4 regions of the Paenibacillus sp. KS-LC4 genome follow, and region 3 is predicted to be linked to each of the others. Evidence: predicted binding sites of a transcription regulator. Region 3 holds the regulator's gene; each other region holds the start of a gene.

Evidence for each region. Region 3 encodes Rex, which represses fermentation and respiration genes when NADH is low (regulators of the CRP and FNR family bind a similar motif). Its sites were predicted from a motif close to TTGTGAAATATTTCACAA; they were not measured.
Region 1: a site for Rex is predicted at 2,444-2,461, ahead of nirB (nitrite reductase large subunit NirB). Genes of this name have one in related genera too.
Region 2: a site for Rex is predicted at 2,677-2,694, ahead of V5J77_RS25205 (formate/nitrite transporter family protein). Genes of this name have one in related genera too.
Region 4: a site for Rex is predicted at 2,221-2,238, ahead of V5J77_RS22530 (L-lactate dehydrogenase). Genes of this name have one in related genera too.

Annotation. Positions count from the first base shown of each region.
Region 1 covers NZ_CP145905.1:2,120,477-2,124,695, reverse strand. Annotated here, with positions in the region: gene nirB (nitrite reductase large subunit NirB) at 1-2,376, opposite strand, end outside; gene V5J77_RS09060 (hypothetical protein) at 2,720-2,902, opposite strand; gene V5J77_RS09055 (LamG-like jellyroll fold domain-containing protein) at 2,947-4,219, opposite strand, start outside.
Region 2 covers NZ_CP145905.1:5,941,792-5,946,010, forward strand. Annotated here, with positions in the region: gene V5J77_RS25195 (response regulator) at 1-1,463, opposite strand, end outside; gene V5J77_RS25200 (pectate lyase) at 1,797-2,468, opposite strand; gene V5J77_RS25205 (formate/nitrite transporter family protein) at 2,754-3,575, shown strand; gene V5J77_RS25210 (L-lactate dehydrogenase) at 3,629-4,219, shown strand, end outside.
Region 3 covers NZ_CP145905.1:3,607,226-3,611,444, forward strand. Annotated here, with positions in the region: gene V5J77_RS15170 (hypothetical protein) at 1-201, opposite strand, end outside; gene V5J77_RS15175 (DUF5590 domain-containing protein) at 347-874, opposite strand; gene V5J77_RS15180 (amidohydrolase) at 874-2,184, opposite strand; gene V5J77_RS15185 (redox-sensing transcriptional repressor Rex) at 2,156-2,812, opposite strand; gene dinG (ATP-dependent DNA helicase DinG) at 2,809-4,219, opposite strand, start outside.
Region 4 covers NZ_CP145905.1:5,311,150-5,315,368, forward strand. Annotated here, with positions in the region: gene V5J77_RS22520 (iron-containing alcohol dehydrogenase) at 1-932, opposite strand, end outside; gene V5J77_RS22525 (EamA family transporter) at 1,056-1,949, opposite strand; gene V5J77_RS22530 (L-lactate dehydrogenase) at 2,350-3,315, shown strand; T-box leader at 3,374-3,611, shown strand; gene argS (arginine--tRNA ligase) at 3,685-4,219, shown strand, end outside.

The DNA of each region.
Region 1 (4,219 bases), 1.5 Mb from region 3:
AAGCGTTGTGCTCCAAGGCTCCTTCAGCTCGGCTAGCACGGCTAAAATATCCTGATAAAGCTCGCAGCGTCGATCCATATTGTCAACAACTTCCGCTTTGATCGCTTCTATCCCCATGCGCTCCACCCACTCCGAAGTGCGCTCCAAATAATTCGCCGTCAAACGATAATATTGGGTAAAAGCACCCACGATCTGCACAAGCTCTTCATCCGTCTTCACTTTGCACAGCAGGTCGGCGATGCGCGGCTTGATTCCGCCATTGCCGCCAACGAACATCTCCCAGCCGCCGTCATTGCCGACGATACCAACATCCTTCGTACACGACTCGGCGCAGTTGCGCGGACAGCCATTCACGGCCATTTTGTACTTGGCGGGCATATCGATCCGCTCAAATGTTTTTTCCAGTCGAATGCCCATACCGATCGAATCCTGTGTACCGAAGCGGCAAAATTGCTGGCCGACGCAAGTTTTCACTGTACGCAGCGCCTTTGCATAGGCATAGCCCGACGGCATATCCAGCTCTTCCCATACGAGCGGCAAATCCTCCTTCGCAACTCCGATCAAATCAAGCCGCTGGCCTCCGGTCACCTTGACCATTTTCACATCATATTTCACGGCAACATCGGCAATTTTCTTCAAATCCTCCGGCGTCGTCACGCCGCCATACATCCGCGGCACGACCGTGTAGGTGCCATCCTTCTGAATGTTGGCGTTCATCCGTTCATTAACGAAGCGCGAATCCTTCTCGTCCTCATGCTCCTGCGGCCATAGCATGCCCAAGTAATAATTGACTGCTGGACGGCATTTCGAGCAGCCCTCCGGGTTATGCCAATTCAGTACATGCATAACCTCTTTCACCGTCGTCAAATGCTTTTCTTTAATCGCAGCTACGATTTCATCGCGGCTGAGATCTGTACAGCCGCACATGCCCGTCTTTGTTTTCTGCCCGGCATATTCGTCACCCAGCACATATTGCAGCAGGTGGCTAACGGTCGGTATACAGCCACCGCACGAACGACCTGCCCCTGTGCACGCCTTCACCTCATCAACCGAAGTAAGCGCATTGTCCTTGATCGCCTTTACGATATGCCCCTTCGATACGCCATTGCAGCCGCATACGATTTCATCATCAGCCATTTGCGCTACGCGGTCAGCAGCCGATAGCGTGGTGCCAGCCGCTCCCATCAGCTCCGCATATATAGCCTCTGTCATGGCAGCCCCTTCGCGCACCCATTGCTGAATCCGGCTCGAATCGCTGACATCGCCATAAAGCACGCCGCCAACAATGGTATCCCCCTTAAGCAGCAGCTTTTTGTACTGCTGCTTCCAGTCGTCCTGCTTGCGAATGACCGTCAGCTCTGGCTGATCCAGGAAGGCGCCCGTCGAAAAAACGTCTACGCCCGAAATCTTCAGCTTGGTCGACAGCTGCGTTCCCTCGTAAGGCTTCGTTTGCACGCCGCATAGCTGCTTCGCAAGCACGGCTCCCTGCTCAAACAGCGGAGCAACAAGACCATAGCACACGCCGCGGTGCTCGGCGCATTCGCCAACGGCGTACACACCTTCCGCCGACGTTTGCATATAATCATCGACGACGATGCCGCGCTTTACTTCAATGCCGCTTGCGCTGGCCAATGCTGTATTAGGCCGTATGCCCGCTGCCATAACGATAAAGTCTGATTCCAGCTTCGTTCCATCGCTGAAGGTCAGCCCCTCTACGCGCTCACCGCCGTAAATGCCCGCTGTCTGCTTTTCCATGAGAAAATGCAGCCCCTGCCGCTCCAGCTCCGCCTTCAGCATCGCCGAAGCGCTTGGGTCAAGCTGGCGCTCCATTAAATCCGCCATCAAATGGATGACCGTCACATTCATGCCCAAATTGAGCAAGCCCTTGGCCGCTTCCAGACCGAGCAGCCCGCCGCCTATAACGGCTGCATTGCGATATTGCTTGGCTGTCTCCAGCATGACGCTGCAATCTGCAATGTCGCGGAAGCCTACGACGCCCTGCTTCTCATGCCCGGGAACGGGCAGTATAATGGGATTCGAGCCTGTAGCAATAATTAGACGGTCATAGGCTGCGGTCAGCCCATTGTCCGCAAGCACGATTTTTTGCTGCGTATCTATGGCCGTTATCGTCGTTCCCGTATGCAGCGTAATATGATGCTCCTCGTACCAAGCCCAGCTGTTCAAAATAATATCGTCTATCGTCTTGCTGCCCTCCAATACATAAGAAAGCATAATCCGGTTATAGTTTGGATGCGGCTCGCTGCCGAATACCGTGATGTCGTAATGATCCGGTGACAGCTTGAGGATATGCTCCAGCGTGTTTACACCCGCCATCCCATTGCCAATCAGTACAAGCTTTTGCCGTATTGCTCCCATTGTAAACGCCTCCCTGAACAGCCTTCAATGTTCTTACCATTAGTATAAACAACAACAAACGACGGGTATGTGATATTTTTCACATGTCGAGCGATTAAAATAAACTAGGCTGAAGGAATGACGGTATGCGTTTGTTGCTAGGAACGCAGATACCGAGAATACAATTGCGGAGGATAGCGGATCGTGGTTCCGCTATTGTGGTTTTTGCTCCCATTTCAGGCCTTAACCGGACAGCAGATTCGCTATTGCCCTCATAGTCCTCTGAAAATGACGATGGTCAGTAATAAAAAAATAGAGGACGCCTGATTGATCTCAGAAGTCCTCTCCTCCTTGCTAATGCAGGCTAAACATCGGCCAAAATAAATGCAATCGCAACGTCCGCCCCCTTACTCAACGTTAACGAGATATACTTGCCTCTCTCGCCTTGAAGCACCTCCGCCTCGCTGCCATTTATTGACGACTTCGTGCCATATACGACAATGCGATGAGCGTCACAGGATTGCAAGCCGATGCCAGTCCGTGTCACTGTCAGCCGTTATGACCGCCGCCGTTATCGTTATCGACAGGTATTCACGGATAAATATCGAATCGATCGAACGCTGGCGTATACTGATGCGGTACGGAGGTGTAGGGAGTAAAGCCCTGAGCGCCAATTCCCCCATATGGATTAGAACCACCGTCATACGTATTATTATTTGAGAATCGTATTGTATTACTGCCTGCTTTCAGTTCAACATCTATCGTTTGTGTGTTGAATTGCTGCCACGAAATCGTATTTTTAAAGTATACCGTTTGCGGCTCAGCACCATTTACGCTGATTTGTGCATATCTCTCAACAACATCATTGTTATAGGCATGTGTACCCGCGCTTTCACCATTCGCATATGTGACAACCAGCTTATATTTCCCAGCTGTCGGCACAACGATATCTTTAATTTCAAGATTTCGGACCACACCGTCGTAAGAGGTAATCCCGTTTACATACTTCCCGCCTGAAGCATATTTCGCAAAGGCATCATTCCGAATGAACGGCAATTCAGAGCCGGCCGGTGTTCCATTAATCACAGCATTTTCAGCTTCAATTGAGAAGACTGGCGTTTTGTCAACAAAAGCTGCATCGATATAATCCAGACTAAGCTCCGCATTTGATTGGATATCTATCAGATTTATACCCTTGCGTAAAAATATACGCAACGTTGCTTCTTTCCATTGATCATTAGTTTTTACAACAGAAATATTTACAACAGGTTTGCGGTCATGATCCACATGAATGACTCCATTATTGGATGAGGAATATCGAATCTTCAAATCATACATGCCGTCGTGAAGCACACTCGTGACGAAACGAGTATTTGCGTCGGAATCATGGCCATAACCAGTCAAATACCCTGCGCCTTCAAAACCTTCGAGACTGCTTTCTCTCGACAATCCCTTTGCAGTATCATACTCGGCAAATTCTGCCTGTACACGATAATTTGGGAGCTCCTCAGGCTGGCCGTTATAAGTCAATTCAATTGCATCAAGCGTGGATTCCCCTTGGCCTTCTTCTCCCGTATCCAAATTGTATTTACTAATACTAAGCGAATGCGTCCCTTGCTCCAAATCAACAAAACTTGTATTTCCTCCTAATAACTGCATGCTATAATCCGCACGAAGCACAATCTTGAAGGAGGGCTGATCATCAATCTTGACAAACCATTCCGAATTGATACGTTGATTTGCGTTCCCTGTATTTGCTTGATTACGCATGCTTGCAGCAGCGCCGCTTCCACCAATCATATCTAATCGGTAGTTTCCGTCTGCCGGAACTGTAATGTTGGTCCACTTTACCACACTGTTTAAA
Region 2 (4,219 bases), 2.3 Mb from region 3:
AACGTCAGCTTCACCTCCTTCTTGAACAGGCTGCTGAAATAGCCCGCGCTAATATGCAGATGGCTGCACAGCCGGGCAATCGACAGCTCGCTGTCATGGAAGTTCGCCTTCGTGTAGCGCACCGCTTCCTCAACCAGCTGCTTGTAGGAGCTTTGTCTGCGGCTCGCGATATGATGGCGGATTTTCTCGCAGAGCGACATATACCAAGCTCTCGTCTCCTCAAGCCCGCTAAGCTGCTCCAGCTCCGCATAAATTTGCAGCTCGTAGCCCATGACTTCATACAGATTCAGCCCTGCCTCCTTCACAAGCTTCATAATCGCAGTCATCATCTCCAGCATGTACAGCTGATACTCCCGATAAGCGGCATGAACGCCTTCAATCTCATCAAAAAGCGCAGCCACCATCTGCTCCAGCTCCTCATGCGTGCCTACCCGTAAGCACCGAACGAGCGCCTGCTCCTTGAGCTCATCGAATTGCAGTTCCTCAACGTAGCGCGTTTCCACATCATCAATGCAAATGATCCGGTTGCTGCCCACCAAATTATGATAATCCAGTGCCTGCTGCGCCTCCCCGTAGCCCTGCTTCAGCTGCGCGACATCCGGCAATGTCGAGCTGACCCCAATGGTCACTGGAAAACGCAAGTATTTCCGAATATTTTGCAGCATTTCAGCGAGTCCGCCCAGCGTCCGCTCCATTAGCTCCGGGGCGTCACCTCCTCGCCCAACTGCAAGCAGCGCCACCTGATCTTGATGCAGAAAAACTTTGCCCAGCCCGAGCCTGCCCCATACCTCCTCCGCCACATTGCGAAGAGCAAACAGCTTGAGGTCGAGATCGCTGGAGGCTGCAAGCGAGCTTTCAGCTGTCCGCAGCGGAATACCGGGTAGCGCTTCCAAAATAGGTGTGTGCAGCACAGACACAATGTAAGCCTCCCCCGCCAAATCGAGCTCATATTTCGCTGCCTTCTCCTCAATATGCCGCAGCGGAAGCTTGCGGGAGAGCAGTGACGACAGGAACAGCTCTTTTACGACCGGCAGGCTTGTACGGTAATGCTCCTCAAGCAGCTGCATATTTTCCCGCTTCTCACGCTCATCATCTAGCCGCTCCTTCACCTTGTCCATGACCTCAAGCAGTTGCTGCGCGGAAAAGGGCTTTAAAATATATTCATCCACCTGCAGGCCGATCGCCTGCTGGGCATATTCAAATTCATCATAGCCGGAAAAAATAACGATGCGCGTCAGCGGATACGTCTTCCTCGTCCATTCCGCCAGCTCCAAGCCATTCATATACGGCATGCTAATATCCGTCACTACGATGTCCGGCTCCAAACGCTCGATCAGCTCCATCGCTTCCCGACCGTTCGCTGCCGTATCTACGATTTCAAAGCCATGGCGCGCCCATGCAATTTCCTCCAGCAGTCCGCTGCGCGTCTCCTCTTCATCATCCACCAACAGCACTTTATACATCGTTTATCCCTCCGCTATTTAACTTCGCGGCCGAGCAGCCGCAATGACCTGATTCCTTAAATATGCTATTTATCATATTCGTTTTCAAGTTTTCTGGAAAGAGGGTGAAGCATGGGCATATGATGTCAATAAATGACTGAAGTTATGGGAAAATATAGATATGTAAATGGTCGCAAAACGGGAAACAGAGCCCATGCCGCCAAATCTCGGCACAGACCCTGTTGAAGATGTATAAACAGGCTTACTTACGGGGGGGCAGTCCTCTTTTCGAGCTGATGGAGCGTCGAAGCAGCCTTAATCAGACTGCCTCAGCGTTCCAACTGAAAGGAGTTCCTAATAAGCCGTGTTTCCAGATTGGCTGGTTTTGCCGGAAGCAAAACCTTTGAAGAGCGTTGGCACGTTGGAATAACGTGTATTCGTAATTTTGCCCGTTGTCGAGCTGCTGTCGGTGCGGAAAATCGAATCCTTCACCTTGGAAATATCACTATTTGATAGGTTCATGGTAACGGTAAAGGTTGTGCCGCCATTTTGACGAACGAGCTTGCCGATGTCATTGGCTTTGAAATTTTTAATATTGATGGTGCCGGCTGCATTTATTTGAAACACCTTGTCATAGGCTTTATATGCCCCGCCTCCTGTAATATTAACCGTGCCGGAGGACTTGAGAGTCAGAGCGTCCTCGCCTACATCCTGCCAAGTTACATTCTCAATGTTGCAGTTGCCATAGCAGTGAACGCCGTCAGCAGCCGGTGCGCCGATAATAACATTTTTCAGCGTTGCGCCTGCCTCCAGACGAAATACTGGCTTTTGATTTTCCGCTTGGCTGCCATCACCTAGCGTGCTTGGGTTCGCGACAAAAACTTTGTTTTGGCCATCGAAGGTTGTATTTTTAGGAACAATAATGGTAGCGTTTACAACTTCTGCCGCCGCTACAGGAGCAGGCTGTACACCAGCAATTGCAATAATAAGGGCCAAAGATAATAGAGCACCAATCCATTTTTTCATTGAATAAACTCTCCTTTATTCCATTTAATTGGGTTGTGGTAAAGCCTCTCATCCGTTAATGCCACTTCCTTATATGCAAATAGATGTGCACCTCCGTTTGCATCTATTAGAATAATACCTAATATTTGGCATTACAGGAATAATCATTAGCTCAGTAGTTGCCCAGCCCGCCGGGAATCCCTTATTCTGTAACAATTTGCGCCTTATCCTGTGATGAATGTCACAATCAATTGCGCCTTCCTGTGTTATTCTAACCTCAGTAAGCAGCAAGAGGAGTGATGGCTCATGGAAACAGAAGCGCTGCGCAAAGTCGAGCAGCTCGCACAGAAGAAGCATATGATTTTTAAGCAAAGCTATATTCGCTATATTTCCAGGTCCATGCTCGCCAGCATGTTCATCGGCTTTGGGGTAATCGTCGCCTTCAAGACGGGCAACTTTTTTTACGCCGAGCATTCTCCACTCGCTTATCCGATGGCCGCGCTTACGTTCGGTGCTGCTATTATTCTCATCGCATACGGTGGCGGCGACTTGTTTACCGGCAATACGTTTTATTATTCCTTTACCGCACTGCGGCGCAAGCTCAAATGGACAGAAGTTATCAAAATGTGGCTGACAAGCTACGGCGGCAACATGCTCGGAGCAGCCGTATTCGCCCTGCTCATTATGACAACTGGACTGTTCGACAGCGGGAAGGTCAATACGTTCCTGCTCAGCGTCGTCGAAGCGAAAATGCATACATCGTCGTGGGAGCTGTTTTTCCGGGCGATTTTATGTAACTGGCTTGTCTGTCTTGCCTTCTTTATTCCAATGGGCATGAAGCATGACGGGGCAAAAATGTTTTCGATGATGCTGTTCGTCTTCTGCTTCTTTATTTCGGGCTATGAGCATAGCATTGCCAACATGTGCACCTTCGCCATCGCACTAGTCGTCGACCATCCCGACACGATTACTTACGGCGGCGTCATTCACAATCTCGTGCCTGTCACACTCGGCAATTTGATTGGCGGCGGCGTTTTAATGGCATATATGTATTATTTCGTGAACAAGCCTTATTTCGACAAAGAGGAGCACGCACAAGAACAAGCACAAGAGAAATTGCACGATTAACCGCAGAGCAGAATTAGGAAGCAGCTATATCACTAGACAGGGAGAGATCGGATATGAAAAAATCAAGAATTGTTGTCATTGGCGCTGGGGCTGTAGGCTCGACAACCGCTTACACGCTTCTGCTTCGCAATCGCATGGATGAGCTGGTGCTTATTGATGCCAATGAGAAAAAAGCAATCGGCGACGCACTCGACATGAACCACGGCATGCCGTTCCTTGGCGGCACGAAGGTATGGGCGGGCACTTACGAGGACTGCAAAGGCGCAGATATTATTATTATTACAGCAGGCGTCGCGCAGCGTCCCGGCGAAGAGCGTATTCAGCTGCTGAAGCGCAACGTTGCGATTTTTGATCAAATTATTGACGAGGTCTTAAAATATAATGACGATGGCATTCTGCTAATCGCCTCAAACCCGGTAGATGTCATGAGCTACTTCTCCCTGCGTAAATCGCGCTGGCCCGTTAATCGCGTCATCGGTTCGGGTACACTGCTCGACAGTGCACGCTTCCGCTATCTGATTGGCGAAGAGCTTAATATTGATCCGCGCAGCGTTCACGCGCCGATTATTGGAGAGCATGGCGATTCCGAGCTGCCAGTATGGAGCTTGTCGAACGTCGCAGGTACGGAGCTTGAGCTGAACGAC
Region 3 (4,219 bases):
GGCTGTAAGCGTCAGCGGAAAAGTAATACGGTCCGTATCCATAATAGGTGTACCCGATGATTTAATGCCTTCTATTTGATCAACCGCCTTGGCAAGCGGAGCTGCAAAGGCAACCTGATGATAAATGAGCCAGCCTCCAAACAAAACGAGGGCAGACGCAGCAGCTGTTAGCAAAATCGGCATAAACCTGAGTTTGAACATCGAAAAATCCCCCTCTCAAAATGACGGTGATATACTTCGCGTATATCAACTCCGATACACGAAAGTATATCACATCGTCTTCTGAATGAGGGGGTGTAATAATAGCCAGCAATTCCAACTGTTACAGCTAAAGCAGCATTTACAGCTAGGACGCTTTGTCACCGACTAAACGATATTGCTTCACAAATACGCCGTCACGGAATGAATAAAAAGCGTAATAATATTTCGTTATCGCTTCATCACGGCTATAAAAAATTTCCCAAACGGGCTCGCCATTCAGCAATCCCGGCTGTGTCCTTTTTATAGCCGCATCCGGCTCGCTGCTCTGTAAAGCCGCTTCCGCCTGTTCTGCTGTAATATGTTCCGTTGGTTTCAGTGTAAGGACAGGACCTTCGGCTGCTGTCAGAAATACGTAAACTTCTTGTTCATCCGCGGTTTTCCCTTGTACGACCCAGGAAATGCCATCCCACACCTGCTTCGTTATGCCTGTAACTTCCGTTAACTTTGCAGCCTCTATAGCATACGCCTTAATTGGAGCTTCCTCTGCCCATAATTCCTTATGCACATCGCGGTAATAAACAATCGTAACGGTCAACAAGGCGATAACAAAAACAAATGAAATAAAGACAGCCCGTTTTACCGTCCAAAACGGCTTTCTCGTTCTCGCCCGCATTATGCCTTCAACAACCTCTCGAAGCTCGCCTGGGCATCATGACGAATTTTCTCCTCATCGAGCAATGTGCATTCGCCATCCCGTACAACCTGACGCCCGTCTACCCATACATGCTTAACGTCGCGGCCAGAGCCTGCATATACCAAATGGGATACAATATCCGTCTGTGGATAAAAATGCGGCTGTTCAATATCAATAGCGATGAAATCAGCCTTCATGCCTACACGCAGGCGGCCAATGGAATCCTCTTGCCATATCGAACGAGCGCCGTATACGGTACCCATACGCAAAGCTTCAATCGCTGGCACAACCGTCGGATCTCCAGAAACGCCTTTATGCAGCAGAGCCGCAAGGTTGATCTCCTTGAACAGGTCAAGATTGTTGTTGCTCGCCGCACTGTCCGTACCTAGAGATACGGTTACACCTGCGCGGAGCAAATCTGGAACGCGAGCAATGCCGCTTGCCAGCTTGAGATTGCTGACTGGATTATGCGATACAGCTACATTGCGTTCAGCCAGCAGCGCAATTTCCTCGTCATTCAAATGAACAGCATGAGCAACGAGGGCAGGACGCGAGAAGAAGCCTAAATTGTCGAGATGCTGAACAGGACGAACGCCATAGTCGCGAACGTTTTGCTCAACCTCAGCGATTGATTCTGACATATGCGTATGCAGCGGCAAATTATAATCATGAGCAGCCTGCACAAATTTTTCAATATAATCTGGTGGGCAAGTATAAGGGGCATGCGGCGATATCATCGTCGTGATACGGCCATTTGCCTTGCCATTCCAATCGCGTGCAAAAGCAATCGCTTCCGCCAGCTTCGCCTGCTGCACATCCTCTGGGCAGAGGCCAATAACGCCGCGCGTCAGACAGCCGCGAATGCCGGACTGTTCCACAACTTCAGCTAGCTGATCCATACGGTCATACATATCCACGAAAGCCGTTGTACCGGATTTCAGCATTTCTACTACGGCCAGCGCGCTGCCCGCACGTGTATCAAGGTCGATGTATTTCCCCTCCATCGGCCACATTTTTTGCTCCAGCCAGACTTGCAGGTTTTGATCATCGGAGTAGCCGCGCAGCAAGGTCATAGCTGCATGCCCATGCGTGTTTATGAGGCCAGGCATAAAAGCAAGCTTGCTGCCGTCCAGCTTCTGAACATCGGCTTGCAGCCCAGTTGGAACCTCTGCTCCAATATATGTAATGCGATCATCGGTCACAACCATATGCCCTTGAAGCACATGCTCGCCGTCCTCCATCGTTACAAAACGTCCATTTTCAATCCAAATTTGGCTCATTATCGTCATCCCTTTCCCTCTCCAAGTAATACGCCAGACTTAGCAGCTCTTTCGTAAAGTCGGCATGATGAATGCGAATTTCCTCTGGTACCTTCAATATTGCAGGGGCAAAATTGAGCAAGCCTTCAATGCCCGCGTCAATAAATTGATTAGCAACGTTTTGCGCTTCAAACCCGGGAACGGTAATAATGCCGATTCGGATATTGTTTTCTTCGACGGTCTGTTTCAGCATATCCATCGGCATGACGGTCAAATTATTAATTTGCGAGCCTATTTTAGATGGATGCACATCAAACACAGCAATAATTTTCATATTGTCTTTAGAATATTTATTATAATTGCATAGAGCATGACCCAAGTTACCCGCACCGACAAGCGCCACATTAATCGTCTGATCAAGCTTGAGTATTTGGCGAATCTTTTCGATCAAATACGTCACGTCATAGCCGATGCCCTTGCGGCCAAAATCGCCGAAATACGCCAAGTCCTTGCGGATTTGCGCCGGATTTAAATCCAGCTTGACGCCAAGCTCCTGGGACGAAACGGTCTGCACCTCCCGGTTGTTCAGTTCGTTCAGCACTTGCAGGTAAATGGGGAGGCGTCTTACGACGGCCTCCGATATTTTCGTCTGCTTCACCCGTTCTCCTCCTCCTTCTCAGCACCAAGCCATTCTCTCATTCTCGGGACAATTTGTTCGATATGCATATGCTCAATTTTCGGTCCAGGCAAAGAATAGAGAAAATGCTTGCCATAATACGTTTCAATAACCCGCGTATCATAAATTATAACAATCCCTTTATCCTTCGCGGTTCGCACGAGCCTGCCAAACCCTTGCTTGAAGCGAATAACCGCTTGCGGGATGGACAGCTTCATGAATGGATTTTGCTTCTGGCGCTGGAGCAATTCCGACTTCGCCTCCAGCAGCGGGTGATTCGGCGGTTGGAACGGCAGTCTGACGATAGCAAGGCAGGTTAAGGCTTCGCCAGGAATATCAACGCCTTCCCAAAAACTGCTTGTACCAAGCAGCACAGACTCTGGCTGCTGTAAAAACCGCCGCGTCAGCTTCGTACGATTACCGCTGTCAATGCCTTGACCCAGCACTTGAATGCTGGTGGCTGCAAGCGCCGCCTTAAGCGGATCGTATACCTGCTTGAGCATTCGGTAAGAGGTAAACAGCACTAGCATTCGGCCATTTGTCTGCTGCACCGCATCTGCCAAGGAAGAGACGAGCATGGAAATAAATGCAGGCTCTCCCGCTGAGCCTTTAAGTACAGGGAAATTGCGCGGAATAATAACGAGCGCTTGTTCACGATAATTAAAGGGCGATGCCAACTGCACGGTACGCAGCCTGCCCGCTTCTTCAAAGCCGCCAAGTCCAAGCTGCTCTTGAGCGAACTGGAATGATTTTTGCACCGATAGAGTGGCGGACGTTAAAATAATGCTGTCCTTCACATCAAATAAATACTGCTGAAGCTGGCTGCTCACATCAATAGGCACCGCATAAAGATGCAGCGAGCGATGCTTATAGGTCATATTAGCCTCCAGCCAGAACACGTCCGTCGTCTGATCGACCTTCATAAAGCTGCGCAGATCATCCTTGACTCTCGTCAAATCGCGCAAGGCGCCATTCAAGTCCGTTACAAGCGCCTGCACAGCCAGCTCATCTATACGATCTTTAATTTCCTCGGACATTTTCTCAGCCGTCTTCAGCACGCGAATGAGCTCCGTATGAATATTGGTCTCTTCAGCGAGCACTTCCGACCAGCCTTCCGGGAGGCTATCGCCTCGCAACCGGTAGACCGATTGATTGTTTTCCCCCGTCGCATCAGGAGAAGCTTGAACAAAGCTGAATAGCATTTCAAACAGCCTCTCCCAATGCTCCTTCACTTCCGTAAAGGCGGGAATAATCGTATCAATCGTTTCCAGCCAGCCTTGCACCCGCTCATCGCTTTCCTGCTGGAGATGAATGCGCAGCGATGGCAGCAGCCCGGAACGAGTGTCCTTAAACATACGTGTAAACGCATTGGTTATCGTATAGTAGCCT
Region 4 (4,219 bases), 1.7 Mb from region 3:
ACTCTTACTGCGTATTGCACGAAGCGGTCGACACGCTCTTGATACACATGCTTCATCCAGTTCGGGAAGATGATCGCAAGCCCTGCGCCATGGGCGATATCATAAATCGCACTTACCTCATGCTCAATGCCATGCGACGCCCAGTCCGTCACAACGCCAAGCGGCAGCGTGCCGTTAAGCGCAAAGGTGCCGGCAAGCAGCAAGTTTGCTCTGGCTTCATAGTCAGAGCCATTTTCGATTGCTTTTTCACCGTTTTCAATAACGGTTTGCAAAATCGATTCAGCAAAGCGCTCCTGCAGCGGCGTATCGGTTGTCAGGGAGAAATATTGCTCAAACACATGAGACATAATATCGACGATGCCGTTTGCTGTCTGATCCTTCGGTACGGAGTACGTCAGTTTCGGATCAAGAATCGAAAACTTCGGATAGACATGCTTGCTGCCAAGACCGCGTTTTTGCTGGATTTCCCAGTTGGAAATAACCGCGTTGCCGTTCATTTCCGAGCCCGTAGCAGCAAGCGTCAGCACAGTACCGATAGGCAAGGCCTCTTGGATGACCGCTTTGCGAATTGTGAAATCCCATACGTCGCCATCGTACAGCGCCCCAGCTGCAATCGCCTTGGAAGCATCCAGTACGCTGCCGCCGCCAACGGCGAGCACAAATTCGATTTTTTCACTGCGGCAAATGTCAATGCCTTTATTAATTGTCGTCAGACGCGGATTAGGCTCCACGCCGGACAGTTCATGAACGGTTGCGCCAATGCTATTTAATTGGGAAATCACTTCGTCATAAAGCCCCGAACGCTTGATGCTTCCACCGCCATATACGAGCAAAACTTGCGTCCCATATGGCTTGACCAGCTCTCCAAGCTGCTGTACCTTCCCTGCTCCGAATACGAGCTTGGTAGGGTTGTACAATTCAAAATCTTTCATAGTCAGTGAAACCTCCCGATAATTAAAATAAGTGAACGATTGTATTATAACACTTTCACTGAGTTTTCTAAAGTTATAGACGTTTCGTACTTAACTCGCCTGTATTCTGCGCGCTGCACAGCTTCATGAACCATACAAACGCATAAGCAGGATGCCTGCGAACGCGGCACATATCCCGATCGTCTCCAATTTTGTGAAACGCTCCTTAACGACAAAGCGTGTATACAGCAGCACAATCAGTACATTAAGCGCCGTTACCGCCGACACCAGCCCCGCCTTCCCCACATCAAAAGCCGTCACAATAAACATCATACCGACCGCATTGGTAATACCGACCGCCATCCCGACGGAAAACGTGCGGCGGAAGCTCCAGCCCCGTTTGTTCACCAAGTCAGCTGAATGGCCTGCTGCCAGGGAGGCAAAGCGCAGCGAGCGCATATCGCGCAGCCACCACAGCCCAAAGCAGATCGAGCCGCTGCTGAACATGCAGACAAGCGTCGGAAACAACGGCGCATCCATTAGCGTCGACCATTTTCCCGACAGATCGTTTCCGGCAAACAGCAGCATCGCCAGCAGCCCCCATTGCGCTCCTTGCAAATTGCCACGGGTAATATCATTGGAATAACGCACCAGCAATATACCCGCGATAATGATAATAAAGGAGCTCAGCTGCGCCATATTCAGCGTCTCTCCCCATACCGCGAAGGCGACAACGACAACAATCGCCGAAGGCAGTGCGGTCAATATCGCAACAAGAGAGGCTTTGCCCACGGCAAAGCCCTTAAACATGCTTGCATTCGCCCCGAAAGAGAACAGCCCCATCTGCACCCCAATGAGCGATGACACGGTGAAAGCCTCCCCTGTTGCCAGCGTACAAGCTAGTGTAATCAGCGCTCCTGAGAAAAACACTCCACACAGCAGCGCATTGCGATTAAGCGCCTGCTGGCTCGTCCAATGATACAAAATCCCCCGCAGCCCAAAGCTCGTCGCCGCCAGCAAGGATAATAAAAGCCACATGAATGCCATTCCTCCATCTCTGTCTGCCCACACATACTTTCCCTATCATGACAGCTGAAGGTCAGATTGTAAATGCACGAAAATAAGCCGTTTATCTCTATTCAACCTTAGGTCTTCCGGCCTGCACATTGTGGACAATCCTCCCTGTTTATATGTGGATAAGTGTTATAGGAAGCGGAAAACACTTAACTTGAATACTGTTGATAATGTGTACAACTCTGTGGATATGTTGAAAAAGAGAGCCTTCATCGCCAATCGCTGGCAGATGGAAATGTGCATATTTTCACGTTTTTCTATGCATGTGACATAGACAAACATGGAATGAACATGGCCGTCACATGATGGGCTGGCTGCCGCATATAATAGCTTAAAGAGTTAACGGCAGAGGAGATGCTATAGGATGGCCAATAAAGCGCGCAAGGTCGCCATTGTTGGAGTTGGTCAGGTCGGTTCTAGCTGCGCCTATTCCTTAATTAACCAGTATATTTGCGATGAGCTGCTGCTCATTGACCGCACGTTTGATCGTGCTTACGCACAGGCGCTCGATTTATCGCACAGCATGGATTTTGTCCATGGTCGAACGAAGGTTGCTGCCGGGACGCTGGAGCAGTGCGGAGATATGGATGTGATTCTTTTATGTGCAGGAGCGTATCCAGTGGGCAGCGATGATCGACTGGATGTACTGCATACGGTGCGCGAGATTTATGAAACGATGATTCCTCGCATTATGAACAGCGGCTTCAACGGAATTTTTGTAGCGGCCGCCAATCCTGTGGATATTGTGACGTATGTCGTGTGGGAGCTGTCCGGCATGCCGCGCTGCCAAGTGATTGGCACCGGAACGTCGATTGATTCCTCACGGCTCAAAACGCTGCTTTGCGAGCATTTTCCCGTTGATGCCCGCAGCGTGCAGGGCTATGTGCTAGGGGAGCATGGCGAGTCACAGTTTCCCGCTTGGTCGCATGTGACGGTTGGCGGAAAGCCGCTGCTGCATATTTTAGCGCAGCATCCGGAGCGCTTTGCAAATGTGAAGCTTGGAGCGCTCGCTGAGCAGACCCGCAATGCCGGGTGGGAAATTTATACGCGCAAAGGCTCGACCAGCTTTGGCATCGGTAATGCGCTGGCGCATATTACCCGCTCCATTTTAAGCGACGAGCATCGCATTATTGCCGTGTCCGCCATATTAAACGGCGAATATGGCCAGCGGCATGTATGTGCCGGCGTACCTGCCATTATTGCCCGCTGCGGGGTTAAGGAAATCGTCGAGCTCAAGCTGACGACGCGGGAGCAGCGGCTGATGGAGCGCTCATGCACAATAATACGTCAGGCGATTGAGAGCCTATCTTTAGTAACCGAGAAAGAATAGCCTACATTTAAAAAAACGGATTGATTTTTCTAATCGTATTCGATATGATAGCTGTTAATTAACATCAAGGAACGGGAGAGTAACCTAAATAGGAGCCATTTCAAGCGAGCCGGAGCAGTGAAAGCCGGCAATGGACGGTTAGGTGAAGCGCACCCGGGAGATGGCGGCCTGAAGCGAGCAATCGCGCTAGGGACGTCCGGTTCAGCACCGTTACAACGGCGAGATGCCCTTCCTTTATTTTGTTCGGAGGCGGCAACAAGAGTGGTACCGCGGGGATAACAGGCCTCGTCTCTTAATTGTAGAGACGGGGTCTTTTTTGCGTGCTGCTCTGCTCTTGCCTGAACATGTATATTGGAGAGGAAGATGATGATGCTGTTAATGGACAAAATAGCGCTAGCTCTGGCGAATGTACTCGCTCTGCCCGAAGCAGAAATTCGGCCCTTACTGGAATATCCGCCCGATGAGAAGCTTGGCGACGCCGCTTTCCCCTGCTTTACATTAGCCCGCACGATGAAACAAAGCCCTGCTAACATCGCCGCACAGCTGGAGCCCCTCGTAATAGACGCGAGCTGGAGCGTTAAGGCTGCCGGCCCCTATTTGAATTTCAAATGGAATAGGGAGCTGACAGCGGCGCAGCTTATCGCAGATTGGCAAAGCGGAAGCCTCATGCACGCAGCCATTGGGAATGGCGAGCGCATCATTATCGACATGTCTTCGCCCAATATTGCGAAGCCGTTCGGCATTGGACATTTGCGCTCGACGATGATCGGCAATGCGCTGTACCACATTTTGCGCAAGGTTGGCTATGAGACGGTCAGCGTCAACCATCTCGGCGATTGGGGCACGCAATTCGGCAAGATGATTACCGCCTATCTCAAATGGGGCGACGAGCAGCAGCTTGCAG